3 regions of the Priestia sp. P1_B12_1 genome follow, and region 1 is predicted to be linked to each of the others. Evidence: riboswitches for the same ligand, from Rfam matches in the RefSeq annotation. Region 1 holds a riboswitch; each other region holds the start of a gene.

Region 1 (10,053 bases):
CAAAGCCTACTCCAGGCGCCACTACAACGTGAGCTTTTTCAAGAAGTAAATCTGAAAACTGTTCAGAAGTATATCCTTCAGGAACTTTTAGCCATGCAAAAAAGGAGCCCGCTGGAGATGTAACATCCCAACCAATTTCTCGAAGCCCTTGAATAAAGGTATTGCGTCTAGATTCATAGCGCTTAACTAAATCATTCACACATTGTTGAGATTCTAACAGAGCTGCGGCTGCTGCCTCTTGAACCGCCCCAAAGAGACTGACATACATATGATCTTGAAGAAGATTAATAGCTTCTACAACACTTGCATTTCCTACAGCAAATCCAACTCGCCATCCCGCCATGTTATACGTTTTAGAAAGAGTATAAATTTCAATTCCCGTCTCTTTTGCACCAGGAGTCTGTAAAAAACTGATTGGCTTTTTACCATTAAATCCAATTGCTCCGTAGGCAAAGTCGTGTACCACACAAATATCGTGCTTGGCAGCAAACGCCACGGTGTCTTCAAAAAATTCTGCCGTTGCTACTGCACCAGTAGGATTATTCGGATAGTTTAAAAACATGAGCTTTGCCTGTTCTTTAGCACGTTCACTTATCTCTTCGTATACGGGTAGAAAATGATTTTCAGCCGTGAGCGGCATCACTTCCATCTTTGCCTTTGCAAGCTCTACTCCAGACCAGTAATCAGGATATCCAGGATCGGGAACCAGCACCGTATCTCCAGGGTTTAATAAGCACTGCGGGATTTCTACAAGTCCACCTTTCCCGCCAAACAAAATAGCTACTTCTTTTTCAGGATCCACATCAACGCCATATTCTCGTTTATAAAAAGTCACAACGGCCTCTTTTAAAAACTGGTGCCCCCGAAATGGAGAATATTTATGATTCATAGGATTAGCACTTGCTTTTTGCAGTGTTTCTACAATATGTGAAGGAGTAGGCTGATCGGGATTTCCCTGCCCTAAGTTAATAACGTCGTGCCCTTGGGCCATTACTTTTCCTACCTTGCCTACAAGTGATGCAAAAAATTGTTTTGGTAAACTTTTTAATAGTTCCGATTGCTCAAATTGTTTCATCATCGCACACCTTCTCAAAAAATTCTTGAAATTCTAGTCACAAATAATATATTGTAATACTCAACTTGTAAAGTCATTTTTTTCAACTACTAAAAAAAGGACGGATGATAAAGTGAGTGTAAAAATTACGTGTTTACAGCTTGATATTGCGTTTGGAAACCCAACTAAAAACCGAAAATATATCGAACAAAAAATGACGGAAGCCCTGAAAGAAAACCCTGATATCCTTGTGCTTCCTGAGCTATGGGATACAGCTTATGATTTGACTCGGCTAGACGAAATTGCAGATGATGAAGGGCAGCAAGCCAAGCAATTAATCTCTCAGTTTGCTAAAACAAACGAAGTAAATATTGTGGCAGGTTCGATTGCGAAAAAAACAGAGCAAGGTGTCACGAATACGATGTATATTTTTGACCGAAAAGGTCGTGAAGTATCACAATACAGTAAACTGCACTTATTTAAATTAATGGATGAACACCTGTATTTAGAAGCAGGAACAACAAAAAATCTTTTTACACTTGAACAGTCACTGTGCGCAGGAGTTATTTGTTACGATATTCGTTTTCCAGAATGGATACGGGTTCATACTAGCAGCGGAGCAGAAGTCTTGTTTGTTGTCGCTCAGTGGCCGGCTCCAAGACTTGCCCACTGGAAAGCCCTGCTCATTAGCCGTGCAATCGAAAATCAATGCTATGTAATCGCGTGTAATCGTGTAGGCCAAGATCCTAATAACACATTTGCCGGACATTCCTTAGTCATCGATCCGTGGGGAGAAATAATCGCTGAAGCTGGCGATAGCGAAGAACTTTTAAGTGCTGACGTTAACCTGGAACTTGTAAAAGAAATTCGTAAACAAATTCCTGTCTTTACAGATCGCCGTACAGAATTTTATTAATTATGTATTGACAGCCGTTTTTTTGCATGATACGATTTTCACCAGATATCATAAAATATTCAAACAAATCAAAATTGAATAAGTAATCGTACTCTTATCAAGAGTTGGCTGAGGGATTTGGCCCTGTGAAGCCCAGCAACCGACCGTCATTCCATCCTAAGATGGATCACACCCGTAAAACATGTTTTACAAAGGCACGGTGCTAATTCCAACAGAAAGTAATTTTTTCTGGCAGATAAGAGGTTTGAACACTACAATCAAGCCTCTTTCCAACGAAAGAGGCTTTTATATTTTCTAAAATTATAAAAGCCTCCATATATTCTTAAACCTATTAACTTAGTAAACGAATCAGTTTAATAAACTATGGAGGGATTCCGATGTCAACAACAAAAACAGAGAAGTATCAGCCTTTAACAGAAATTTCAGCAATCAAACTTGTGAAAAAGCTAGGTCTTTTTGATGCTACAGAAGCACTGACTGCCCGTGAAATTGGTGACGGTAACTTAAATCTCGTCTTTCACATCATAAATGATCAAACGAATAAATCCATTATCGTCAAACAAGCACTTCCCTATGCAAAAGTTGTAGGCGAAAGCTGGCCTCTATCCTTGAACCGTGCCACAATTGAAAGCAATGCGCTCAAGCAATTCGGTGCATTTACGCCAGAACTTGTTCCCGCTGTTTATTACCACGATGAAACGCTTGCTGTTACGGTCATGGAAGATCTGTCTCATTTAACGATTTCTCGTGCCGGACTTATTCAAGGTGAAAGTTATCCTCTGCTCTCACAGCATATCGGTTCTTTTTTAGGACATATTGCGTTCAAAACGTCTGATTTCGCCTTAAAGCCTCAGGATAAAAAAGAAGAAGTTGTTAAGTACAGCAACCCTGACTTATGCAATATTACGGAAGATTTAGTTTTTACAGATCCTTTTTTTGATATTGATACAAATGAATTTGAAAAAGCGCTGCGTCCTGATGTAGAAGAATTGTGGAATGATAGTGATGTAAAGCTACAAGCAGCAAAATTAAAATATAAATTTTTAACAAATGCGCAAACGCTAATCCATGGTGATTTACATACAGGCAGCATCTTTGCTAGCAGTCAAGAAACGAAAGTGATTGATCCAGAGTTTGCTTTCTACGGTCCGTTTGGATTCGATTTAGGACAATTTGTTGCGAATTTATTTTTAAATGCTCTTTCTCGAGAAACAAATCGCGAACCGTTATTTGCACACATTACGAACACATGGAACGTATTCAAAGATACCTTTACTGCGCTTTGGCATTCTGAAAGCACTGAACCTTTCGCTAAAGATGAGCGCTTATTACATGAAATTTTAACGCAAACGTGGCAAGATGCTGTTGGATATGCAGGATGTGAAATCATTCGACGTACGATTGGCTTAGCTCACGTGGCGGACTTAGACGAAATTTCTTCAGAGGAAAGAAAAATTAACGCTAAACGTACTGCGTTAAAAATTGGACGCTATTTGCTTCTGCACCAACAAGACGTTTCACCAAATGAATTTGAACATTTACTTCGATAACGAATAATGTACACAATGAAAGGATCGGTATCAGCATGACAAATACACTATCACTTCCGCGCTCAGTGGAATGGAATGAATCATATATTACTTTATTAGATCAGCAGCAGCTTCCTGGCAAAGTTGAATATATTAAGCTGCAAACCATTAAAGACGTATGGGATGCTATCACTACCTTGAAAGTACGCGGAGCCCCTGCAATTGGCATTACGGCGGCTTTTGGTCTTGCTCTTTCTGCGCTTAGCTATGACACAGATTCAGTCAAGGAATTTAACAAAAAGCTAGCTCTTGATCAACAGTATTTAGCTAGTTCACGCCCTACTGCCGTCAATTTATTTTGGGCATTGGAGCGCGTAGCGAAAAGCGCTGAATCCGCTTCGTCCGTTAATGAAGCTAAAACAAAAGTTGTTCATGAAGCTATTCAAATTCAAGTAGAAGATGAAGAAACGTGCTACCGAATTGGAGATTATGCTCTTTCTTTATTTAAAAAGAAAGATAAAATCATGACAATATGTAATGCTGGTTCAATTGCTACAGCTTATTATGGAACAGCCTTAGCACCTTTTCACTTGTCTAAGCAGCGCGATATTCCGCTTGAAGTATTTGCCTGCGAAACAAGACCCGTTCTTCAAGGTTCTCGCTTAACAGCATGGGAACTTCAGCAGTCGGGAGTGGACGTTACGCTGATTACGGATAATATGGCCGCTCATACCATTAAAACAAAAGGAATTAATGGGATTATTGTAGGTGCTGACCGCATTGCAGCAAATGGCGATACGGCTAACAAAATTGGAACATATGGACTTGCTCTTTTAGCGAAAGCATTCGGTATTCCATTTTACGTAGCAGCGCCGCAGTCCACATTTGATTTATCTATTCAAGACGGCAGCAGCATTCCTATTGAAGAACGTTCACCTAAAGAAGTAACACACATTGGGGATACGCAAATTGCTCCAGACGGAATCTCTGTGTACAATCCAGCTTTTGATGTGACGCCAAGCGAACTGATTACGGCCATTATTACAGAGCATGGAATTATCCATGCCCCGTCTTTTGAATCCATTCAAAACGTTTTGCTGCAATCTGCTCAATAAAAAAAGCCGCTGCTATGCGGCTTTTTTTATTGAGCACTGATTTCCACCTGCATTTGTAACACAATTGTAACAGTACTCTCTTCTTTTTCTACATATATTATAGGGGATTTCTTTTGAATAAGGGGGAGAGTAAATATGAGTTCAGAGCAAAAAACGGATAAAAACAAAGCGCTGAATCGTAAGCAGCAATATCAGCTATTCGATTTATCCAAAGATGAAGAACTAAATTCCCTCCCTTCTCCTCAGCAAATTGACGGTGTTTTCGTGCAAGGAGAAGGCTGGAAATTGGACGGTGAATAGTTATTTTAACTCCAGAGCACCTTTTGCTACATTTCTTTCAAGCATTAATAGCTTCTCTTTTATATGAGTTTGCGAGCCTGCATAACCTGTTAAAGCTCCATTTTTGCCAATCACACGATGACAAGGCAAAATAATAGGCAGTGGATTTCGACGATTCGCTTGTCCCACAGCTCTTACGGCTTTAGAGCGATTAACAGACTCCGCTACCTCACTGTAAGACCACGTTTGTCCATAAGGTATATGTTCAAGCGTTAACCACACTTCTTTTTGGAAGTCTGTTCCTTTTATATCCAAAGGCAAATCAAATGTTAGCGTGCGCCCTTCAGCATAATCCTGCAGCTGTCGCTTCGCTTCTTTCACATGGTGATAATCCTCGTCATGGACAAGTTTTTTAAGCTGCTCATTATGATCATCGCTATCAAACCAAATATGTTGAACCCCTTTTTCCGAGGCTACAATATAAATTTTCAAATCAGAAAATAAATTCATTTCTCCATAGTACATACTTGCTTATCCTTTCTATTTAGGCTGGAAGAATAACATGAAAAGCTGTGCCTTCTCCTATTTTGCTTTCCACTTCAATGCGCCCTTTATGTTCTTCGATAATTTTATATGAGACCATCAAACCGAGTCCCGTTCCTTTTTCTTTTGTCGTATAAAATGGTTCTCCTAAGCGCTTGATGCGCTCTTCGGGCATTCCGTCTCCTTGATCTCGAATGGAGACCGTCACGTAGTGCGGCTCTGTAGAGGAGACATCAACAAAAATTTTTCCTCCGTTTGACGTGACTTCAATTGCATTTTTAATGACATTTATTAGTACTTGCTTAATTTGGTTCGGCTCGCAGTATACCATTGGCAGCTGAGGGGACACACTTAGTTCAAACTGAATATTTTCTAAAAGCGCCTGAGCATTTAATAAATCGATCGTTTCTTTCACAACCGCATCTAGATTTTTCTTTTCAAACTTTACTGCCTGTGGCTTAGCGAGTACTAGAAACTCTGTAATAATGGTTTCAATTCTTTTTAATTCGGATTTAATAATATCAAAATAAAGAGAATGATCTTCTTGAATGCTGCTTTCTAACAGCTGAACAAACCCTTTTAAAGCTGTCATTGGGTTGCGGATTTCATGCGCAATCCCAGCTGCTAACTGTCCGACTACTTGAAGCGTATCCGATTTTCGAATCTGCTCCTGCATTTGATTTCGTTCCGTTACGTCTCGTAAAAGCGTCATATATAGACCTGGCAAGATATCTTTTTTCGTGGAAAATTCGATATTTTTAACTTTTTCGTTCCCCGTAACGTACGTAATCTCTCCTTCAGCTTCCCCTTTTTGCTCAATCGTTTCTTTATGCTCAATGACCGCATCTAAATTCGCTGAAGAAATAAAATCCTCCATGGAGTGCGCACAAATCTCCTCTTTGCTGAGTTCTAGAATATCACAAAGAGAAGAATTTACATCAATAATATTTCGCTTGCCGTCCCATAAAACTAACCCATCGATCGAACCATTAAAAATCTGTCTGAATTTCTCTTCGTTATTTCGAAGCTCCTGTTCGATTTTTGTACGTTCACTGATGTTTCGAAAAATCGTTAAATGGTCTCCTTCTATAATGCCTTTTTTCCCTGTGAATTCCAACTGCTTGATTTCTCCATTTGGCATGTAAAAAGGAAGCTGATTGCGAATTTCTCCTTTTGTTTGAAACGTTTGGAGCACCTTTAACGCACTAAAGCTTTTTGTATCGATAAACGTATACAAATTGCTTCCAATTAATTTGTTTAACGGCAGCTCAAATGTACGCGAAGAAGCAAGATTAGCGTTCAAGATTTCACCATCATCTCTCCAAATCAAGATCGCTTCAATCGCATTTTCAAAAATAGCCCTGAAATTTTTTTCGCTTCTCAACAGCTGCTGCTCCATCAGCCGTTTTTCCGTCACGTCTCTCATAATGGACATATAGTATTGACTGTATATATTAGCCGTTGTGGTAAATTCAAAAAAAGTAACGTCTCCATTTTCGAGCCTGATCGGTAGCTCGCCGCTTGTCTTTCCTTCTTGATGCAGAGTTCTCCATAATTTTTTCACCTTATAATGATAAGTAGGTTCTACAAGCTCTTCTAATGTTTTGGTTAGAAGCTGTGCTCTTGTATAATTTAATCGTTCGCAAAATGAAGGGTTCGCGTCGATAAGCTGACCCGTTCGATCAAAAATGACAATTCCGTCTACCGCTTCATTAAATACATCCATAAACATATGATGACTAATAAACCGTTCATTTTCCATCATTTTGTGCTGCGTAATATCCCGAAATGTACACACAATAATGCCCGACATGTGACTATGTTTGTGTGAAGTAAATTCAACATGCTTCATCATGCCGCTTCGAAGCGTCATCGCGCCTTCATATTTGAAATAGCTTTCTTCTAAAAGTGCTGGATAATATGCTTCAATCATGTCATACGGAAAATACATCAGAAAATCTTTCATTTGATACGTTAATAGCTCATCCTTTGTTTTTTCAAACAGCCCGCAGGCTGATTCATTTGCATTTATAACTTGAAAATACTCATCAAATACGACAATGGCATCTAATACGTCATTAAAAATAGCTCGTAGCTGCTGTAATTCATCTTGCTGCTTTTGCGCAGCTTCAGATGTTAATTCTCTATGTGGTGACATGCTCATTGCTCCTTTCTTTTGCACTTCCCATTTCCCCACCTTTTATCTATAGACTTAATATTCTACAAGATTTGCTTTTTACCTTTTTAAAATTAGGCACGTTTATTCAAAATGCGACATTTCTTCACATTATCCCGCTATTTAGAAATGGAGCATGAATAAAAGAGGCTGAGACATAACAAAATGAATCCAATCTAAAGACGAATAAATGAGATGCATGAGCTAGCTGAACCGCTTGTGACACCGCAGTTGATTTCCGTGCAAGACTTCGCTTTCCGCAGGAGTCTTTGCCTTGCCCTCCAATCCACTGCTAGAAGGAATGAAACAGCTAAAACCTATGCTCAACATAACAAAGAAAACGAACCGTGAATCAAACATGTTGATTCACGGTTCGTTTTTCACTTCGGCTAAAATACGTTTGTCCCAGCCTCATCGATCATTCACTACAATATAAGTGGCTTGAATAGGTCCATGCACGCCAACGACTAAATTCATTTCAATATCGGCTGAATTGCTCGGTCCCGTAATAAAGTTAATGCAAGAAGCAATCGTTTCTCCTCGCTCTACTTTTTCATGAATCATTTCAGCGGCTTGTGTCATGCGAGGAACAATTGAGCTTTGAGGAATGATTGCAATATAAGTGGCGGGCAGCAAACTGACCGATCGTCCTTTTTCAGCGCTGCTGAACAAAACAACTGTTCCAGATTCCGCTAACGTCAAATCACTGAAGGTAATGCCGACGTTTGCTTGTTCAGCTAGTGTAATATTCTCATCGCCTTTTGCAGAATTCCATACATGAAGGCTACTGCTTGTTTCCCATTTCTCCATCAGCAGATTCAATCCATATTCGGAAAATCTAGGATCATCCCACGTGCTCACAAGACCATTTCCATAGTTCGCTACGGCTTCCTCAAGGACAGCTGGCAAGTGTTGTGATGATGTTTCTACATAGCGAGTATGAATACGTTCGCAATGGTTTTCAAGCTCTTTCTTTAATTGATCCGGCGAATAGCTGCGGTAGACCTCATGCTGAGGAGCGTGCTTCCATTGTGGCTTTACTACGCCGCTTGTTCGCCTGTTTCGCTTAAGATTAGCAGCAACATTGTCTAAAAAACTGTCTCTATTTTGAATGCTTCCGTTCATCATCATCACTCCTTTTATCAAACCAATCTCGTAAGCGCTCTTTTGTAGGTGCCGGAAACTCTCTGCTTTCCGTCCACGCTTTTAATGGACCAGGTCCTTTGGAAATACTGCTTCCTGACATAAAAGGCGTAAGAGCTGCCGGTGCTACTTTAGCGCCCACTGTATATAGAGAAGAAGAAGCTGCTCCCAAGCCAAATGCTTTCATCGCCAGCTTTTCCGAAATAGGTGCTTTTCCTTCTTTTTCGACAATTCGCTGACGATGCTTGTGTAATAGCTCATGCAGCGGAATTTTGACCGGACAGGCATCTGTACAGGCTGCGCATAGCGTTGATGCATAGGGAAGCTCTTTGTAGTCTTCATAGCCTCCAAGCAAAGGAGATAATACAGCTCCAATCGGACCTGAATAAATAGATCCATATGAATGCCCTCCAATATGGCGATACACGGGACATACATTCACACATGCCGCACAGCGAATACACTGTAAAACAGATTGAAACTCAGTTCCTAAAATCGCAGATCGCCCGTTATCTACAATCACTAGGTGAAATTCTTCCGGTCCGTCTACTTCCCCTGGAAGTCTAGGCCCTGTAAGCGCTGTTACATAACTTGTGAGCCGCTGACCTACTGCACTTCTAGTTAACAGGCTTACCAACACTTCAAACTCTTCAAACGTTGGCACAATTCTTTCCATTCCCATAACCGTAATTTGCGTTTTAGGAAGGGCAGTTGTTAACCTTGCATTTCCTTCATTGGTTACAAGTGAAATAGATCCAGATTCTGCAATCGCAAAATTACATCCCGTGATGCCAATATCTGCTGATAAAAATTCTTTTCTCAGCATTTCCCGGGCATGAAGAGCTAGTTCTTCAGGTTTTTCTGTTTTTTTATACGAAAGCTTTTCCTGAAATACATCTCTAATTTGTTCTTTATTTTTATGAAGTGCAGGAGCTACGATATGAGAAGGCGGATCGTGATCATCTACTTGCAGGATATATTCTCCTAAGTCCGTTTCAATAACTTCACAGCCTAGTTCCTCTAAAGCAGCGTTCATATGAATTTCTTCTGTAACCATTGACTTGGATTTAACCACTTTCTTTGCCTGCTTTTGCTTCGCTACATTTTTTATGTACTCATTCGCTTCTTCAGCTGTTTGAGCGAAAAAAACGTGGCCTCCGCGTTTAGCTACATTATCTGTCAGCTGTTCTAAATAGTAATCTAAGTTTTCAAGCGTATGCTGACGAATTTCTTCACCAAGCGCTCGCCATTCTTCCCAGTTTCCTAACTCTTCTGCCGCATCTAATCTACGGCTTCTT
Region 2 (10,053 bases), on a different contig from region 1:
TTAAATGCACTTGAGTTTGATCAATATGATTTATCTACTCTCCGCACAGGAATCATGGCTGGTTCTAATTGTCCAGCAGAAGTAATGAAGCGAGTCATACATGACATGGGCATCAATGAAATTACCATCGCCTATGGTCAAACCGAAACGTCTCCTGTAATCACCCAAACAACCCCAACTGATTCTATCGAGCGGCGAGTACAAACGGTTGGCAAAGTTCATAATCATGTACAGATTCAAATTATTAATCCAGTTACAGGTAAACCAGCTTCTTTCGGAGAACAAGGAGAACTTTGTGCAAAAGGATATTTAACAATGAAAGGATATTACAAAATGCCGGAAGAAACAGAAAAAACAATTGTAGAAGGTTGGCTACATACAGGAGATTTAGCTACCATCGATAAGGATGGCTATGTAAAAATTACAGGACGTCTAAAAGATATGATTATTAGAGGCGGAGAAAATATTTATCCAAGAGAAATTGAAGAGTTTTTATATAAAATACCCGAGGTAGAAGATGTTCAAATTGTCGGTATTCCTGATCCAAAGTATGGAGAACGAGTTGCTGCATGCATTAAACTCAAGCAACATTCTTTGCTTACCGCTCAAGAAATCCAAGACTTTTGCAAAGGTAAGCTTGCTCATTTCAAAATTCCGGAACATATTTATTTTATAGACGACTTTCCCATGACGGCATCCGGCAAGATTCAAAAATATAAATTAAAAGAAAAGATCGTAGCGCTTTATAAATAATCAGATTTTTTCGAATTTCACCTGTCATTATGAAGAAAAGTTTACTATACTGATACATATCTGTTTTTCTTCTTTCATACAGATATAAACAACAATGTTTATTGAAATAGGTGAAAATAATGGAAAATGAAATGTTGCTCAAATTAGGTATTTCCGCTGTACTTGGTCTTATTATTGGAATTGAAAGGGAACTAAAACGAAAGCCTGTTGGTTTAAAAACATCTCTCGTAATTTCCATTATTAGCTGTTTACTCACGATTGTTTCGATTGAGTCTTCTCAAATTTTTAATAAAGGTGATCATATCACAATGGACCCGCTTCGTCTGGCAGCTCAAATTGTTTCTGGAATTGGTTTTTTAGGGGCGGGCGTCATTTTACGAAAAGAAAATGACAGCATCTCAGGGCTTACAACAGCGGCTATTATCTGGGGAGCAGCAGGTATAGGCATTGCTGTAGGTGCAGGGTTTTATCCTGAAGCTATTACCGGAGTTGTACTGCTCATTATCAGCGTTGAACTTCTTCCCTTCCTTATTACTATTTTGGGGCCTAGGCAACTGCGTGAGAAAGAGCTTATTCTTCAACTCAAGCTGGCGGATAAGCACAATATCTTTGATACAACTAATAGCATTAGAGAAAAGAATATTACAATTAAAAATATTCGAATCAAAGATTTAGACACCAATGAATTGTATATAAGAATGAAAGTGTCAGTTAATAACCAGCGCCCTACTACAGAAGTGTATTACGAAATTCAAAAAATCAGCGGTATTCGAAGCATTGAAGTTGAAAATGTATAAATAAAAAACGGCCAACTGGCCGTTTTTTATTTGTATTTTTTAATCTGTTGTAAAAATTCCCGCTGTTTTACTAGAGACAGCCGGTATTGATCATCGATAATTTCTGTTAATAACTCATGTTTACGGCTCTTTGACACATTTAATCTGTGGATAAGAACTCTGCATTCATACAAAAACTGTGTATACTGTGTGTAACTCTCATCATAACTTGAGGATAAGTCTTCTTTGATTCGTTTTGTCAACAAAGGACTAGCACCATCTGTGGATATTGCTAGCGATAATCTCCCTCTAGAAAACTGTGCAGGAATTTGAATATTTCCATCAGAAAAACTGCTGGCCATATTAACCAACTGATCATTTTTAATATGCTGCTTAACGAACTTATTCACAGCTTGATCATTTGTAGCCACAACAATTAAAAAGACATTAAGTAAGTCTTCTTCTCCTACTTTTTTTCTTTTTACACGCAGCTGATCTTTAGCTTCCCATTCATTTATTTCAGCTGAAACAGTTGGAGCAACCACTGTAATGGCTGCTCCTTCTTGTAAAAAACCTTTAATTCTACGAGTTGCGATTGTTCCGCCCCCAACTACTAAGACCGAACGACCCTTTAAATCAAGCATAACGGTATACATCGTATTGATTTCCTTTGCTCGATAATAACGTTTTTACTTGGTGATTTAAAATGTGTGCAAGTCCATCGTGATAACCTAGATAGTTGGCTAAAATAAACTGCTGGGCATCTGTTGATAGCTGCTCCAATTCTTCCTTAATTTCGTTCATTAAAATACCGGTAAACAAAAGGTACGGAAGAACGAATACTTGCTTATACGAAGTTCGTTTAGCAAGGTGCAGGCCTTCTTTTAAATTAGGAGAAGCTGCAGCTAAATAGCACGTGCTCACTTCTTTAAAAGCACCTTTGCCTTTTAGCAGTTGAGCTATTTCGTTAAAATCTTTTTTTACAGCAGGATCACTGCTTCCTCTGCCGACCAACAATACCATCGAATCTTCATGCTTATCCACATTGGTTTCATTGATTCTCTCTACCAAGATATCAACAATTCGTTCGTCCACGCCGAACGGTTCTCCGTACAGCACTTCTACCTGGGGATAACGTTCATATACTTTGTGTATTTCTTCAGGTATATCTTGCTTTGCATGCGCAGCTTTTAATAACAGAAGGGGCACAATTGCAATACGGGTAGCACCTTGTTCAATACACGCTTCAAATCCTTGTTCAATAGTGGGGGAAGCTAGTTCTAGGAAACAAACTTCTTGAATCGGTACATCTAGATTTTTTTTACATCTTTCAATAAAAGCAACTGCCTGATCAGCGCCTTCTTTTACGCGGCTGCCATGGCAAACATATAAAACTGCATCCATATAATCAACCTCTTTAGTAAGCTTCTTGTGCAAACGAATAGTAATGCTGTCCAGTCTTCTCAAACCAATTTAATCGGTCATGAAAATTCACAACTTCACCAACGATAATCATACTTGGATTTTCAATTTGTTCTTCTTTAACAATATCAACAATTGTACCAAGAGTTCCAGTTACAGTGCGCTGGTCCGCACATGTTCCCCAGTGAATCAATGCAATTGGCGTAGCTGAAGTTTTTCCGTGTTTCATTAACTGTTGGCAAATGTACGGTAAGTTCCGCACCCCCATGTAAATTGCAAGAGTATCTACACCTTTGGCTAGGCTATCCCATTTGATTGCATCATGCTCGCTATCTTTACGATGGCCTGCTACAAAAGCAAAGCTTGCGCTGTATTCCCGGTGAGTGACAGGGATTCCTGCATAAGCAGCAGCTGCGATGCCTGATGTAATTCCTGGAACAATTTCAAATGAAATGCTCTGCTGCACGAGAGCTTCTGCTTCTTCCCCTCCGCGTCCGAAAACAAATGGATCTCCGCCTTTTAAGCGCGTTACAATTTTTCCTTTTTTAGCGAATTTCACTAAAAAGTTGTTAATTGTTTCTTGCTTGAGGGTATGATAGTTCGGAAGCTTTCCGCAGTAAATGATATCTGCATCACTTTTAGCATACTCCAGCAGGTCCTTATTCACTAAACGATCATATAAGATAACATCTGCTTGCTGAATTGCTTTCAGCCCTTTTAATGTAATTAAATCTGGATCCCCCGGTCCTGCACCGACTAGATATACTTTCCCCATGAATGCCTTTCACCCTTCCATCATTTCCACGTCTCCGCAGCGCTCCCACATTTTAATTTGAATTAGAACAGCGGACAAAGTCCGCTGTCATTTAGATAAATTTTCGGTTAGCTAAATATTCAATAACAGTTTGTACACATTCTTCTACAGACTGTGTGCTTGTATTAATTGTTAATTCAGGGTTAGCCGGCGACTCATACGGAGAATCAATTCCTGTAAAATCACGGATTTCTCCGCTTCTTGCTTTTTTGTAAAGCCCTTTTGGATCTCTTTTTTCACACTCTTCTAACGGACACTCCACGTATACTTCCAAAAATTCATTTCCCTCTAAGATCTCACGCACTTGAGCGCGGTCCTCTTGGAATGGAGAGATAAATGCTGTTAGTACCACTTGACCGCTGTCTACAAATAGCTTAGAAACCTCACCGATACGGCGAATATTTTCTGTACGATCTTCAGCAGAAAACCCTAGATTCTTATTTAAGCCGAAACGAACATTGTCACCATCTAATACATAGTTGCGAATATTTTTATCAAAAAGCGCCTTTGCCACTGCGTTTGCTACGGTAGATTTACCTGAACCCGAAAGACCTGTAAACCATAATACAAAACTGTGATGATTATTTTGCTCGCGTCTTTCCTCTTTTGTAATTCCAGCATCATGCCACGTAATGTTTGTTGATTTGCTCACTTCAACCGCTCCTTATTTTGAAGATACTTTTTGTTTTGCTAATCCTTTAATTAACACTTCAATTACTTCTTTACGGCTGAATGTGCTTGGTGGCACTTCTCCGTTACGAAGCATTTCACGTACCTTTGTTCCAGATAGAATCATATGATCTTCCTTGCTGTGAGGGCATGTTTTCGTTGATGCCATCGATTCACACTTCTTGCAGTAGAAGCTGTGTTCAAAGAATAAAGGTGTAATTCCTAATTCATCTGCTGTAAAGTTACTGAAGATTTTCTGTGCATCATATGTTCCGTAGTAGTCACCAACACCAGCGTGATCACGGCCTACAATGAAATGCGTGCATCCAAAGTTTTTTCGAACCATTGCATGAAAAATCGCTTCTCTAGGTCCAGCATAACGCATCGCAGCAGGGAAAACTGCTAAAGCTACACGATCGCTAGGATAATAGTTCTCTAAAAGTACTTCATAACTTTCCATACGGATATCTGCTGGGATATCATCTGACTTTGTTTCTCCTACAAGAGGATTTAAGAACAGGCCGTCTACAATTTCTAATGCCGTTTTTTGAATATATTCGTGCGCACGGTGAACAGGGTTACGAGTTTGGAATCCAACAACCGTTTTCCAACCGCGTTCTTCAAATGCTGCTCTTGTTTCAGTTGGATCTAGGTAATACTTTTCAAAACGCGTTTTAGGTGTACGTTCTACAAGTACGATTGGACCTGCTACGTATACATTTGGGCGTTCCATCATTTTTTTCACGCCAGGATGAGCAAGTTCTGCTGTGCGGTACACATTTTCCGCTTCTTTTTCTTTATTAGGCGTATATACTTCAGAGACTTCTAAAACACCATACGTTACGCCGTTTTGAACAAGCTTTACTTTGTCGCCAATGTTTAATTCTTTAGCTTGCTCTTCTGTTACAGGAAGAGTGATAGGAATACTCCATACTGTTCCATCTGCTAAACGCATATTTTCAACAACTGATTGATAATCTTTTTCTCCTAAAAATCCTGTAATTGGGCTGTAAGCACCAATTCCAATTAGTTCTAAATCACTTAGAGCCATGTTATCTACTTCGATTTCTTTTGTTAGTGAAGTGTAGTCATATGTTGGTTGATATAAATTAATTAATTCTCCACCGTGTGCTTGAATTGTTGTCATTTTGTAAAATCCTCCTTAAATAATTAACACAATATAATAAAAAGCACTTGAATCACGCAGTCATTTTTTCTTTTTCCGACTGCAAGTTTGCTCTTTTTCTTCTAGTCGCTCTAGCTAAGCTTAGAACACCTGCTGTGGCAATGCAGCCGCTAGCTAGCACCACAAATGAATATAAGTCGCTTTCAAGTACTAATTTCACAAGAACATATGAGATTACGAGTGAAAATACGGGGGATACCACCCAAACCTTTAACATTTGAATGACCACTTCACGCTGTTCTTTCGTGAATCCCGTTTTCGCTGCTCCTATTCCAATAATAGAAGACGTAGTGACCTGTGTAAGCGGTACTGGCAAACCAAAAAGTGAAGCTGCTGTAACAAGAGAAGCACCAGTACCCGAGATAATGCACCCTTCTCCTACAGAATAGCGAGTAATTTTTTTTCCGTTTGTTTCAATAACTCGGCCGCCTAGTAAAAGAGCTCCGAGCGCCACAGCCAGTCCTCCTGCTATGACACCCGTTGTGGCATCCATTAATCCAGCTCCTACTAGAGGACCGACAGCATTTGCCACGTTATTCATTCCAGCTGAGAAGGCTTCAAAGAATCCCGTGGCTATAACTAAAATCGTTAAAACTCTTTTCCACTTTCCCTCTGCTTCTTTTTTATGCGCTCTGCGTTTTATCACTTTTCCAATCAAAAAAGCAATGACAAATGAAACCAGCGGAACAATAATCCAAAAAGACATGACAACTAAAAGTTTTTCCACATACAGAGATTGATAAGCTACTCCTACTCCAACAACTGAACCAACCGTTACTTCACTTGTTGATAGAGGGATACCAATTAAATTCGCGAAAAAGAGTGACAGCGTTGCAGCAGCCAGAATGATAATAACTAATTCTACTGACAGCAATTTTTCAGGTATGATACCTGAACTGATGGTTTTTACCACCTCGCCGCCTCCGATAATGGCTCCGAGCACAATACCTACAGCACAGATGAACAAGGCTACTCTTCGCTTTTTAATCGCACCGGAGCCGTATGAAACGCCCATAGCTGCTGCTGCACCGCTTGCCCCGATATTCATTGCAAAAAAAAGCGCAATGATAAAGGCAACATATAAAAGCATCATTTATTCAGCTCTTTCGTATTTAAGATTCGTGTAATCCGCATTCAACTTTTTGTGTACCTGCCCATCTTCCTGAACGTAAATCGTCTACATTGTAGGCAGGTGCGGTACAAGGCTCACAGCCGATGCTTGGGTAGCCTTGATCATGAAGTTTGTTATATGGTAAATCATGCTTATACACATAGCGCCAAACTTCTTTCCAAGACCAATGAATTAACGGGCAGACTTTAACTTTCTTGAATTTCTCATCTTTATTAAAATAATTCGTGTTGGCACGAGATTCAGACTGCTCGCGTCTCAAACCAGAAATCCACGCATCATAAGGAGCAAGAGATTCCCTTAATGGGATGATTTTTCGAATTTGACAGCATAGGTTAGGCTGACTCTTCCAAAGCTCATCTCCATGTTTCTCAGCTTGTTCTGCAAGCGTTAAATCCGGTTTTTTTATATGAATACGCAAATCAGGAAAGCGTTCTTTAATTGCATCAATCACTTCATATGTTTCTTTAAAATGAACGCCCGTATCTAAAAAGACAATTTCAGCATCTTTTTTCACTTTTGAAATTAAATCAATTAACACAATCCCTTCAATACCAAAGCTTGATGCGTAAATAATTGAATCTCCGTAGGTATCATACGCCCACTGCAATGCTGAAAGGGCTCCTTTTGTTTCATCTTCACTGTCGAACTCTGGAAATGTATCACTCCAGTTTTCGTACGTATATAAGTCTGCCATTTTCTTCACTCCAATTCTTAGTTATCCGCGTTATCCAATAAAAAAAGACGGTTTTACCCACTAGAATTGGATAAAACCGCCTCTAGTGTGTCTAGTCAGCGAAACTATTTAATTCTTACTTTTCTTCGACGTGCTCAAAGATTTGTTTTAAGTCGGGGGTTACAGTGATTGATGTCCCTCCTTAAATTATCGCTTGCGCTATATCAAAATAAAAAGTCTTCCATATTGAAAGACTGGGTAGGCAATAAATTTTTACCTTATCTTTCAAAATGATACACACTTTGCTGGAATTAGCACCTTGCTAAGCAGGTTGCCGGGGTTCAGCGGGCCAGATCCCTCCACCACTCTTGATAAGCATTTTTTAAAAATTTTAGCATATTTAGAATATTTGTCAACATTAAAAATCATATATCCGATAAGAAAACTATACTTTAAATTCACAGAAATATCTATACTTTTATTTAAAACAACATATGTAAATTTAAACCAAACGTGAACATATCAGTTTATAAAACGCTTTCTTTTTCCTCAACTTTTTATATTCTCTTCCTAAATAAAACACAACACCTCTCTATAAAATTAATAAGGGATTTATAAGCTTTACGGATAATTCACCCACATTAGCACACATTACAGATAACACTGACTGACAGATAGGAGCTATATAAGATGGAGAGACATTCCTTTCAATTAGACGATACAATTAAAAATAATGTGCGAACATATTTACAGCAAATTTCAACTGAAGCCTCTAATTTAATTAAACATTTAGATACGAGTGATCATTGTATCCTATGTGATTTTGAGGAGATGAGAAGGTTATTTCAAGATGTTCAAGCTACGGCCGCCTCTTATTACTTGCGTCATTATCTATCGCCTTATACATTTGAATATGCTGCTCTGTCCTTAGCTATTCATAACCTTTCTGAGAAACGTCACGGCGCTTTAATTGTCATTGAACGGGAACAAAATGTAGACCCTCTTATTCAAAAGGGAATGCCTATTCAAGCTCCTGTCAGCGCTACGCTAGTTGAGACACTGTTCTACCCAGGGACACCCTTACATGACGGAGCCGTCCTAATTAGAAATAATCAGCTTATCTCAGCTGCTAATGTTTTACCTCTCTCGTCTATTATTTCAACGACCAAAAAATTGGGAACACGTCACCGTGCAGCCATTGGAATGTCGGAAAAATCGGATGCATTAATTTTAGTTGTATCTGAAGAAACAGGCAAAATTTCGTTTGCTCTTGATGGAAGCCTCTACCCTATTCACTCCAGCAAAAATATGATTTAAGAGCCCTTTCCTGATAAGCAGCCCCATCTTGACTTCTATATCCTTTCTCTTTAATATATTTCATAGTTTTTACATACTATAGATACGGGTGATGCATATGGCAATTTTAAAATTTGAACATGTAGGCGTTCAAGTAAAGGATATAGAAGAATCTATTGAGTTCTATACGCAAAAAGTGGGATTAGAGCTTATCGAAACACTGCCACATACCGATCCGTCTTTGAAGCTAGCTTTTCTAGGTTTAGAAGGCAATGTAATCGTAGAGTTAATTCAAGGGTATAACTCAAGCTTACCTAACGAAGGTAAAGTTCATCATTTTGCGCTGGCGGTAGACGGAATTGAAGAGGAGTTTGAGCGTTTAAAATCAGCAGGTGTTTCATTTGTGGAAGAAAACATTGTAACTTTGCCAAATGGAGCAAGATACTTATTTTTCTACGGTCCAGACAAAGAATGGATTGAATATTACGAAGTAAAAAGATAAAGATATCTTATACCTTCAGTGAAAAATGGTCATACTGTGGCTATGACTAATCACTGGAGGTTTTTTTATGATGGAATGGCTATTATTTCGACTTTTCCGTCGTTCTATTTTAGTGCGGCTTCTTTTTATTATCGGCTGCCTTGTTCTACTTTTTGGCATGCTTATACATTTCCTAGAGCCGCAAACGTTTGGAAATGTATTTGAAGGAATTTGGTGGGTTATTATTACAATTTCTACTATAGGGTACGGTGATTTTGCTCCGACCACTACGATTGGAAGGTTAGCTGCAATTATTTTAGTCCTGATCGGAACGGGATTTATTACCACTTATTTTGTTACGCTTTCTAAAATTGCTGTTTCCGCTGAGAGCGCTTATTTGGAAGGAAATTTAAAATTTTATGGAAAAGATCACTTCATCGTTGTTGGGTGGAATGAGCGCGCCAAACTCGTGTTAGAGTCTTATCGCGACGCATTTCATAAAGAAGACATTGTTCTTATCGACGACTCTCTGACTAAAAATCCCATGATTTGTGATCGCGTTCATTTTATTAAAGGAAGTCCTTCTCATTATGAAGTATTAGAACTTGCCAACGCTCGGTACGCAAAAAAAGTGCTGATTACTGCCGATCAGCATAAGACAGAAGAATATGCAGACATGAATACTATTGTTACGTTAGTCGCTCTGCAAGGATTGAACCCTTCTATTTACAGCATCGTTGAACTGTTAACAAAAAAGCATATTCAAAATGCACAAAATTTGGGGGTGAATGAAATGATTAAAACAAATGAGTTGATTAGTCAAGTCATGTACGAACATATTTTTGTGAAAA
Region 3 (10,053 bases), on a different contig from region 1:
ACGTTTATCGGAAACGCAGCAGGAGCAGTCGTCAGCTACGTGTTAAATCGAATATTTACGTTTAAAAGCGGAGTTCATTTATCTACAAGCATACTGCGTTTTATTTTGGTTATTGGCGTTTGCTACGGCTTGTCTTACTATATTGGACTGCAGTTCTCCAGCTGGTTGTTGCATCAACTTCCTGCTGCTGTGCATCCGTTCAAAAAAGATGTCGGTATATTAATCGGAACAGGTCTGTATACGCTTTTAAATTATACGGGTCAAAAATACTTTGTATTTAATGCAAAAAAAGAAGCAGTCGTTGTACACGATTAACTTTTAGTAATTATGAAATGGAAATAGGTGTTAACAGATGAAGAAAGAAACAGCTATGAATAAAGAAAAAACATTGCTTATTATCGCTTTCCTTTTACTGCTTGCGTATGTATCCCCTATGTTTTTGCTCGGGGAAAACTCACATATACGCGTGCATGACAATTTAGACTCAAATATTACGTGGTATAAAGTTCTGCATCGAAGCGGAGAGCTGTTTGGCTCCAGTCATGCCGTATTGCCTCAAATCATTAACGGATTGCCGAGGAATACGTTTGGAACAGAATTCAGCGGTATTCAGTGGCTGTATGGTTTGTTTCCTACCATGCTGGCGTACAGCCTCAGCCAAACGATTACGCGTGTATTTGCTTTAATTGGAATGTATTTATTATTAAAAAAGCACTTCATTAAAAGCGAGGATGCTTATGCGATTCGAGTGCTTGTATCACTTGCTTTTGCACTTACGCCTTTTTGGCCTTCGGGCATGCTGAGTACATTAGGACAGCCGCTGGCGCTGTGGGCATTTTTAACCATTCGAAACCGCGAAGGAACGTGGAAGGAATGGCTTACACTTTTACTGCTTCCGTTTTACTCGAGCTTTGTGCTAGGATTTTTCTTCTTTTTAGCGGCGATGGGGCTGCTATGGCTAAGAGATGCGGTGAAAAAACGAACGTGGAATATTCCTTTTTTAAACAGTATTGCAGCGATGACCGCTGTCTTTCTGCTCATTGAATACCGGCTTGTTGATTCTCTTTTATTTCCAGAGGCCCCGACGAGTCGAAATGAATTTTTAAGCTCTACTCTAAGCTTTGGACATTCCGTTCGCCTTGCTTTTAAGAACTACACGCTTGGGCATACGCATGTAATGACGCTTCATACTTTTGTCATTTTGCCGCTTTCTTTTATTGTACTGTGGATTGTTGCTCGGAATCAGAAAGGAAAGCTTGAAAAAACGTTTTTGCAGTTATTTATTCTTAATCTACTACTGTCGATTTGGTATGCGTTTTGGTTTTATAAAGGATGGGAGCCGCTAAAAGAAAAATATCAGCTTTTTAATACATTTAACTTTGCTAGATTTCATTTTTTACGCCCGCTCATTATTTATTTGATGTTTGCCGTTGGGGGCTATGTTTTATGGAAAAGGGGCAAGGCGTGGAAAAAGTTTGTGTGGGTGTGTTTGGTTTTACAGCTGCTTGTGTTGTTTATAGCGAATCCTGAACTTTATTATCGCTACAATCACGAGCCGTCAGTCAAAGAATTTTATGCTGTCCATCAATTCGATGAAATCAGCAGATATATAGGGAAACCTCAATCATCTTATCGGGTAGCAAGCATTGGGCTTCATCCATCAATTGCTCAGTATAACGGCTTTTATACGCTAGATACGTATAACAACTTCTATCCGTTAACGTATAAACATGAGTTTCGCAAAATCATTGCCAAAGAGCTTGATAAAAATAAAAAGTTAGAAAGTTACTATGATCACTGGGGCAACCGCTGCTATGTGTTTGTTAGCGAGCTAGGGAAAAAATATGATTACCGAAAAGACTCAACGAAAAAAATCCGTCATTTGCAGCTTAATATCAGCCAATTTAAAAAAATGGGCGGTCGCTATATCTTTTCAGCTGTGCCAATCGAAAATGCTGAAAGTGACGGTTTGCACTTTTTAAAAGCGTTTAACGATAAACAGTCCGCTTGGAAAGTGTATGTATATGAAGCAAAGTAAGGGGGCAATAACATGAACAGACCTATTTTAACAATTGTTGTTCCATGTTACAACGAAGAAGAAGTATTCACAGAAACATCTTTTCAATTAACTACTGTAATAAAAGAACTGATAAATGAACGTCTTGTATCAAGTGAAAGTACCATTTTATTTGTAGACGATGGAAGCAAAGACAGCACGTGGTCGCTTATTGAAAAAGAAAGCTGCAGCAATTTGTTTGTAAAAGGGTTAAAGCTAGCGCGGAATGTAGGACATCAAAATGCTTTGCTGGCAGGACTAGAAGCAGCCCATAAGCAATCTGACTGCGTCATTTCCATTGACGCAGATTTGCAAGATGATATCAGCGTTATTCGTACTTTTGTAGAGAAATATTGGCTCGGGTATGAAGTCGTATATGGTGTTCGAGACAGCAGAGAAACCGATACATTTTTTAAACGAACCACGGCAGTAGGGTTTTACCGTTTTATGAATAGGCTAGGAATTCAGCTCGTTCAAAATCACGCCGATTTTCGTCTCATGAGCAAACGTGCTCTTGGTGAACTTATGAAATATAAAGAAGGCAACGTCTTTTTACGAGGCCTTGTACCATTAGTAGGATTTCGCTCCACGGAAGTCACATATGACCGCAAAGAACGGACAGCGGGCGAATCAAAATATCCCCTAAAGAAAATGCTTGCTTTTGCATTCGACGGGATTACATCTTTTAGCGTAGCGCCGATACGCTTATTGACGCTGCTTGGAGGAGCTTCTTTTCTCTTTAGTATTGCGTTTGGTATTTATGCGCTGCTTCAAAAATATTTAGATCATACGCAAATCGGCTGGACGTCTCTTATTTTATCGATTTGGCTTGTAGGCGGCCTGCAGCTAATGGGAATGGGTCTTGTGGGAGAATATATTGGCAAGATTTTTAACGAAGTGAAACAGCGTCCTAAATATGCGATTGAAAGAGATTTATATACAAAACACTCATTAGACAAACAAAAAGATTTGCTTATGCATTAATTTAAGAAGCTTCTCCTAAATGGAGAGGCTTTTTTGTTAAAGCGTTTATCATAATTTTTAAGTGAACAGGAAATGCTACTACTAAAATTTCTAAGGAGATCAGAATCTATGAAAAGACTATTTTATACAGTCAGCACTTTTTGTTTTGTTTGGCTTGCTTTTGCAGCCATTCATGTCAGCGCTCTTTCGATTGAGAAGCTTCCAATGAAGAAATCATCTGAACAATGGTCGGTTGAACTCACAAAAGCGAGCATGACGGGAGATAATCAGCTAAAGTGGAAAAATAACGTCTATCATACATATGGATTAACCGTTGAAAACATTGGAAAAGACGTAGAGCGCGTGCAGGTCCAAGCTTTTCGGCACGAAGGAAAAAATAAGGCGAAATACAGCTTGTTTTCTCCTATTGAACGGTCTAACTTAAGCAAAAGCGGTCAGCGTTTTCGCTATGCGAATTTTGCAGTTCCTGGAAAAGCGGCAGGTTTAGACATTATGATTAACTGGACGGACGAACAAGGTAGTCATCAAGAGCATTTTGAATTTAAATAAAAGTCTTCGCTTAGGCGAAGACTTTTTTTGCAGGAATTTATCCTCGTATGTGGAAAACGAACACGAAAGGAGAGATCGTAATGATTGCAAAAGCTACTGAAGAAGAAATACAAGAAATTCGGAAAAAATCTGCTGATGCGCTGTTTGAAGGAACAATGAAGCAGTTTCATCCGTCAGCAGAGCGCGTAAATGAACTAGTTGGTAGTGCCCTTGAAAAAGGCTGTTATTATTTAGTTTCAAGACAAGAAAATAAACTCGCAGGCTGGGTTCTTATCGGCCCATCTGCCGACTTCTTTTCAAAAGAAGAAATTGGCTTTATCTACGAATTATATGTTGTACCGGAATACCGCGGGCAAGGTCTAGCCAAGCCATTAATGCAAAAAGCAATTGATGAATTGTCTATCAAAGGATACCCTGAAATCAGACTCAGCGTTCATGCTGGGAATTTTGCACAGCATGTGTATCGTGAACTTGGCTTTGTAGATAAACAAATATCAATGAGCTTCCAAGTGGCAAAACGTCCGTAACGTTGATGAATGTCAGCGAGTCCATAAAACATAAGATGTTATACATGCGATGAGGTTCGGTAATGAAAGTAAAAGTAAATAAGTAGCCCAAACGGAACCTTTATCTAGTACTTCAACGGCTCCTCCACCTGTATTGTCTGAGGAGGGGGGATCTTCAAGCGCGTTCATAATCAAAGCCGCCGCTGCTAAAATAATCCCTCCAATACTTCCGGTTGTTTTGACAATTGCAATATGGAAAGTAGATGAAAAAGCAATAGTAAGAAGCAGCAGCAGGCTTCCCAAAAAAGCAGATAACAGATATCGTTTCATGTGCTCACCATCCTTTATGAAAGCATACCATATTTTACTTCTTTTTTCTTTTTATTGAAAAGCTATTGACATAACCTACAAAACATATTAGAATAGTCAGAAATAATTTAAAAACGAAATATTCTTATCTAGAGAGGTGGAGGGACTGGCCCTTTGAAGCCTCAGCAACCACAATTATTGAATGGTGCTAATTCCAGCATAGCCTAGCTCTGACAGATAAGGAGAGGAATCTTTTTCTATGATGAAACCCTCTTCTTAGGAAGAAAAATTTCGTGTAGAAAAGGTGATGACATTGAACAATAGACAAACAGCGTTAAGCACTGATGATTATTTAGATCTATACTTATTAGCCAAAGAAATAAAAGACGAAACGTGGCAACAGGAAATTTTAGCTGCGCTAAAAACGCAGCAAAATCGTTCATTTGAAGACAAACAATCCGCCCTCGTTCAAGAGATATGGGAAGATTTTAAACAGTTAAATGAAGATATTTCTTTTACGTATCGCTTGATTCAAGAAGAGCCAACTAACGAACAATTTCAGGCTAAATTAAGCCGCTTGAGAGAACGGCGGATCACGCTGAGCCGTGAGTTATATTTAGCTAAAAAACAGTATGTTGAACACACGCAATAAAAAGATCCGCTTGAGAAACAAGCTGTTTTTTTGCGTGTGAATGTTAGAAGCGCCATATTTCGGGTAGTAAATAGATAAGACAAGCAAAGGAGGGATAACAGTGGCCCAAGGTGTATTATGTGAAGTGAATGAGTGCATGTATTGGAAATCGGGGAACAAATGCAGTGCAGAGTCCATTTACGTTGTGAGTCCTGAAAGTAGTCACCATGTTTCTGATATGGAAGAACCTGGCTGTAAAACTTTTGAACCCGCGAGATAAATGCTAGTTTTTATAAAAAAGCATAAAATGAACGATGCGCTGACGGAGTTGAGTCGGCGTTTTTCTATTTTTTGAAAATACTATTACTTAAGTGCAATAATAAATACATAGTAAAAAAGCAGTGCCTATGTCTAATTGTGCGTTTAAACAAAATGATAAGATAATTTTTTTGTTTTTCGACAAAAGAAAAGTGAGAGAAAGGTGATAAAATACAAATATACAGCCTAGCTGTCTTTTAGCACAAACTTATATGAAAGCGCTAACAAAAAGGCTGTGTTCATCTCGTTTTGACAGATTGGAAAAAGGGGAGACGTTTATGCAGGGGAAAACTCAGGGGAAAGAATTGAAACGCGGGTTAGAAGAAAGGCATGTGACGCTGATGTCCTTAGGAGCAGCCATAGGGGTAGGGCTGTTTCTTGGATCTGCATCTGCTATTAAATTAGCAGGGCCAGGAATATTATTGGCGTACGGATTTAGCGGAATGATTATGTTTTTTATTATGAGAGCACTTGGAGAAATGGCGATTCAAAAACCTGTTGCAGGTTCATTCAGCAAGTACGCACGCGACTATTTAGGGCCGCTTGCTGGTTATTTAACAGGTTGGAACTACTGGTTTTTATGGGTTGTAACATGTATGGCTGAAATTACAGCCGTTGGTATTTATATGGGATATTGGTATCCAGATGTACCAAACTGGATTTGGGCGTTATCGGCGCTTGTCATCATGACAACGGTTAACTTCTTAGCTGTTAAGGCATATGGTGAACTGGAATTTTGGTTTGCACTTATTAAAATTTTAGCGATTGTGTTAATGATTGCCGTTGGATTATTAATGATTGTGTTTGGAATCGGCAACGGCGGCGTTGCGACTGGTATTAAAAATTTGTGGGACAACGGCGGACTGTTCCCGAACGGATTCAAAGGTATTTTGCTGTCGCTGCAAATGGTCATGTTTGCGTATTTAGGAATTGAAATGATCGGCGTTACCGCGGGAGAAGTGAAAAATCCGGAAAAATCTCTAGCAAGAGCGATTGATTCTGTCTTTTGGCGTATTCTGATTTTCTACGTCGGTGCGTTATTTGTCATTATGTCGATTTATCCGTGGCAAGAGATTGGTTCACAGGGAAGCCCGTTTGTATTAACATTTGAAAAAATCGGCATTCCAGCGGCGGCTGGTATCATTAACTTTGTTGTACTAACAGCAGCTCTTTCTTCTTGTAACAGCGGTATTTTTAGTACAGGCCGTATGCTGTTTAACTTAGCAGAACACGGAGAAGCGCCAAAAGGATACGGCCAGCTTACAAAAGGCGGCGTACCGGGAAAAGCTGTTTTAGCATCAGCGGGTGCGCTATTAGTCGGAGTAGCGTTAAACTACATTGTGCCTGCCAAGGTATTTACGTGGGTAACAAGCATTGCAACATTCGGTGCGATTTGGACATGGGGAATTATTTTGCTTTCTCAAATTAAGTATCGCAAAACGTTAAAAACAGGTGAAGAGGCAAAGCTGAAATATAAAATGCCTTTATTTCCATTAACATCTTATGTGTCACTTGCATTCCTAGCGCTGGTGGTGGTTCTCATGGCATATAATCCAGATACAAGAATTGCAGTTGTCATCGGACCATTATGGTTTATCGGTCTTATTATCGCGTACTATGCAAAAGGATTCCACAAACGAAGTCAAGGTTCAGCTGGGACTGAGCAAAAGCTAGTGAAATAAAAGAAAAGACCTCTTTCTTGGAAAGAGGTCTTTTCTTTTATTTTATTTGTTCTTAATTTCCTATAAATAATTAGTTTAGGTAGGTTTCAATAATTGTTTCAATATCATAAGGAGTAATACCTTCATCAAGCGAATAAATAGTGTCAGCTTTTTGTTTGTCATAGACAAGTGTTCCTCTAGCTTGTGCGTGAAATGAAAAAAGATCATAAAGCGTTGGCTTCAAAAGCTTTGTCATGGCTTTTCCCATAAGAGAGACAGATCCATTGTTTTGTTCAAGATTATTTTGAAATTCAACATGATGATGCAGTGAAATATCCGTCCAGATTAATTTTCGCTCTTGTAAATCAAAAATTAAAGGGATGGAAATGGTGGAATCACTAGCAAGATCTACTTTATTTTGTACGGTAGAAGGTTCGAATATTTCGCCGGACTCTACGTGCTGTCTCATCATCCATCCTCCAAAGCATTCAGGGAGCATAACAAAAGGTTGAATGGAAAATGAATAAACGTTCATTAATACATAACGGCCGCCTTTTTTTAGAACAGTAGGGATATGCAAGTCAATAAATTCACATGCTCCCTTAGGGGCAGATGTAATATCTCCGCTGTGGAAAGCTTTGAAGCTTTTTGAAGATAAGTTTGTATAGGAAATATGCTCTTTATACAGCCAGTTTTCATCGTAAATTCCGGCAGATAAATCAATATCTACATTACCAGTGTGTTCACCATTTACAAAGCCTTCTTTCCACCAAATGAAAAAACGAAGCGTGTCGCCTTCAGGTATTGTTAATTTACTGCCGCGGCTAATCGTTTTTAACGTTTTACTGCTTGAACGCTGTGAAAATGGTATAGTTTGTTCATGCAAACGTTCATCAACCCATACATTTCCAAGAGGTGGCAGCTTGGCAAAACGGTCATGTAAAGCATCTTTGCATGCATTTATTACACCTTCACAAAGATCCTTACGAAGAGAAGGTAAGGGATTATCAAGCGCCATTACTTTGGACACATTCCCTTTAGGAAACACTACGCGCATATCTTGTTTATGATGTCGATGCTTCATATGAGAATAGAGCTGAAGCAGTACTGGCGTAGAGACATGATGAGCGACCGTTGCAAATGCTGTAATAATAGAAGCTGCTTCTTGTTCCCCAGTAGATAAGCGCAGTAAATGGTCAATTCGTCTAGCAAAGTCACCTGGACGTTTTTCTAAAAGTGAAACTGCTTTTGAGACGTCTTTTTGCTCGAGTGCTTTCTCTACTTTACTATAGAAGGTCAATGGTTTTTTATGATTTCGAACAGCATCGAATCCTTTAGCAGCGCGAGGAAATCGATGTTTGTATTCCCCAGGATGTAAAATTTCACCTAAACGAATCCACTTTACTTTATAGCGAAACATATCTTCTTCTATGTTTGAAGTGCTTTCTAGCAGCTGCAACAAGCTTCGACGCTCAAAACGACTAAACTTCTTAAATAAAGTGGGTGATGAAAGGCTAATATCTCCATCAGATAAAGCGGTTGCCAAACGTAAAACGTCTGTTGCTGTTTTAAAATAAGAAGACAAGACATCAATAGGTAGTTTTTTTGTTTTAATTAAAACTGAGCTAACAAATGCACCATTTTCTTTTTGAGGAATGACTTCTGGAAGTAGGTCTAATGCATGTAAATGGACAAGCGACCATTCAATGTCTGCTCGATCCGTTTGCGATAATGAGGTATTGGCACCAATTAATTGACTCATCATAAGGCCGAATTCTTCATCTGTTCCGAGGTCAATAATCCGCAAATCTGTAGTATCTAACAGTGGTAAAACATCTTGTTTTTCACTGTTTGGTAAAATCCCACTCAGATAGTGAACCACGGCATTTATGTATAGTTCTGCTTCCGACGCTTGCATGACTTCGTTTGGAAAGTTAGGATACATCGGTTTATATTTGACATGAGCGCCAACAAGTCTTTTTAAAGATAAGAGAAGCTGCTCATAAAAAGACATAAATTCGTAGAACGAAAGAGTGAGTAACCGATCAATTAAAGAAGCTGAAGCTGTAAATCCTAATGCCTCAATGTTTTTTAACATGGAAGCTACATAAGCAGGAGCTAATATATCTGATCCTTGATTTATAATTACTTTAGATTGTCTTCTTAAAAAAATATCGTTTTTCATTCAAACACCACCATGTATGATTTGCACAGAAAAAGCCAGGCGCTGTGCTTCCTGACTTTGAATATATGTATAGTTAGGTTAATGGATTGTTAATGGATTAAGGAAAGGGATACCTCTAAATTCTAAGAGTTGGATGAGAAGGAAGAAGTATCATAGCCTTAATCTTTGAATATTGTACCATCATATTGAAAAGATGTAAAATAATAATAGTTTAGTAGGGCAGGAAGTTTTTTGTCTTTTTTACCTATCGAATTCTCCCAATTTTAAACCCATTATCAATTTGATGAAAGCCGGCTTTTGGATAGTAGTTCATAGCAGAAGGAGCTGAAAGTAAAATCAGCGCGGTTTCTTCGCCGATTTCTGATTGAACATGTTTGATGAGCTGTGTACCGATTCCTTGCTTTTGATAGTCTTTTACAACAGCTAAATCCGATAAATAGCAGCAGTAGCTAAAATCTGTTAACGCTCTGGCTATGCCAATAAGTTCGCTGTCGTTCCAAGCGGTAATAGTAAGAGAAGCGTGATCAAGCATTCTTTGAATACGATCAAGATTTTGTGCAGGACGTTTAATGCCGGAATGTACAAATACTTCAGCAGCTTGTTCCGCACGGATTGAGACGTTGGTTTTATAAGTGATAGTCATTGCGTCATCTCCTTAATTTATAAGATATAGTCCAGTATATGAAGAATCTGAACTGAGAGGAAGTGTCAGAAACAGCGAATTTAATAGTATCAGTTAGAAAGGAAAGAACACTATGTTAGAGTTAATGCCTTTGCTTGATAAAAGAAAAGCAGATCCCTTGTACATGCAGCTTTATATCTACATAAAAAAACAAATTCAAAAAGGTACCATT

The links. A riboswitch is a leader RNA that binds a small molecule or an ion and turns the genes downstream of it on or off. The one in region 1 is predicted to bind S-adenosylmethionine.
Region 2: another riboswitch for S-adenosylmethionine. It lies ahead of AC1D0Y_RS19010 (phosphoadenylyl-sulfate reductase); the one in region 1 lies ahead of mtnK (S-methyl-5-thioribose kinase).
Region 3: another riboswitch for S-adenosylmethionine. It lies ahead of AC1D0Y_RS00960 (hypothetical protein); the one in region 1 lies ahead of mtnK (S-methyl-5-thioribose kinase).

The regions. Positions count from the first base shown of each region.
Region 1 is NZ_JBFTZR010000002.1:644,969-655,021, reverse strand. It holds gene AC1D0Y_RS08765 (pyridoxal phosphate-dependent aminotransferase) at 1-1,075, opposite strand, end outside; gene AC1D0Y_RS08760 (carbon-nitrogen family hydrolase) at 1,188-1,970, shown strand; SAM riboswitch class I at 2,062-2,212, shown strand; gene mtnK (S-methyl-5-thioribose kinase) at 2,348-3,520, shown strand; gene mtnA (S-methyl-5-thioribose-1-phosphate isomerase) at 3,556-4,614, shown strand; gene AC1D0Y_RS08745 (hypothetical protein) at 4,750-4,914, shown strand; gene AC1D0Y_RS08740 (methylated-DNA--[protein]-cysteine S-methyltransferase) at 4,915-5,418, opposite strand; gene AC1D0Y_RS08735 (PAS domain S-box protein) at 5,438-7,594, opposite strand; gene AC1D0Y_RS08730 (LutC/YkgG family protein) at 8,024-8,737, opposite strand; gene AC1D0Y_RS08725 (LutB/LldF family L-lactate oxidation iron-sulfur protein) at 8,715-10,053, opposite strand, start outside.
Region 2 is NZ_JBFTZR010000005.1:363,421-373,473, reverse strand. It holds gene AC1D0Y_RS19050 (AMP-binding protein) at 1-753, shown strand, start outside; gene AC1D0Y_RS19045 (MgtC/SapB family protein) at 873-1,550, shown strand; gene AC1D0Y_RS19040 (NAD(P)-binding protein) at 1,577-2,185, opposite strand; gene AC1D0Y_RS19035 (sirohydrochlorin chelatase) at 2,166-2,933, opposite strand; gene cobA (uroporphyrinogen-III C-methyltransferase) at 2,947-3,726, opposite strand; gene cysC (adenylyl-sulfate kinase) at 3,818-4,417, opposite strand; gene sat (sulfate adenylyltransferase) at 4,430-5,581, opposite strand; gene AC1D0Y_RS19015 (inorganic phosphate transporter) at 5,634-6,713, opposite strand; gene AC1D0Y_RS19010 (phosphoadenylyl-sulfate reductase) at 6,733-7,446, opposite strand; SAM riboswitch class I at 7,701-7,803, opposite strand; gene cdaS (sporulation-specific diadenylate cyclase CdaS) at 8,116-8,742, shown strand; gene AC1D0Y_RS19000 (VOC family protein) at 8,840-9,223, shown strand; gene AC1D0Y_RS18995 (potassium channel family protein) at 9,291-10,053, shown strand, end outside.
Region 3 is NZ_JBFTZR010000001.1:169,333-179,385, reverse strand. It holds gene AC1D0Y_RS00990 (GtrA family protein) at 1-315, shown strand, start outside; gene AC1D0Y_RS00985 (DUF6044 family protein) at 353-2,038, shown strand; gene AC1D0Y_RS00980 (glycosyltransferase family 2 protein) at 2,051-3,040, shown strand; gene AC1D0Y_RS00975 (hypothetical protein) at 3,149-3,589, shown strand; gene AC1D0Y_RS00970 (GNAT family N-acetyltransferase) at 3,670-4,116, shown strand; gene AC1D0Y_RS00965 (hypothetical protein) at 4,129-4,425, opposite strand; SAM riboswitch class I at 4,547-4,648, shown strand; gene AC1D0Y_RS00960 (hypothetical protein) at 4,718-5,056, shown strand; gene AC1D0Y_RS00955 (DUF1540 domain-containing protein) at 5,157-5,315, shown strand; gene alaP (alanine permease AlaP) at 5,632-7,035, shown strand; gene AC1D0Y_RS00945 (TerD family protein) at 7,106-9,199, opposite strand; gene AC1D0Y_RS00940 (GNAT family N-acetyltransferase) at 9,444-9,842, opposite strand; gene pdxR (MocR-like pyridoxine biosynthesis transcription factor PdxR) at 9,955-10,053, shown strand, end outside.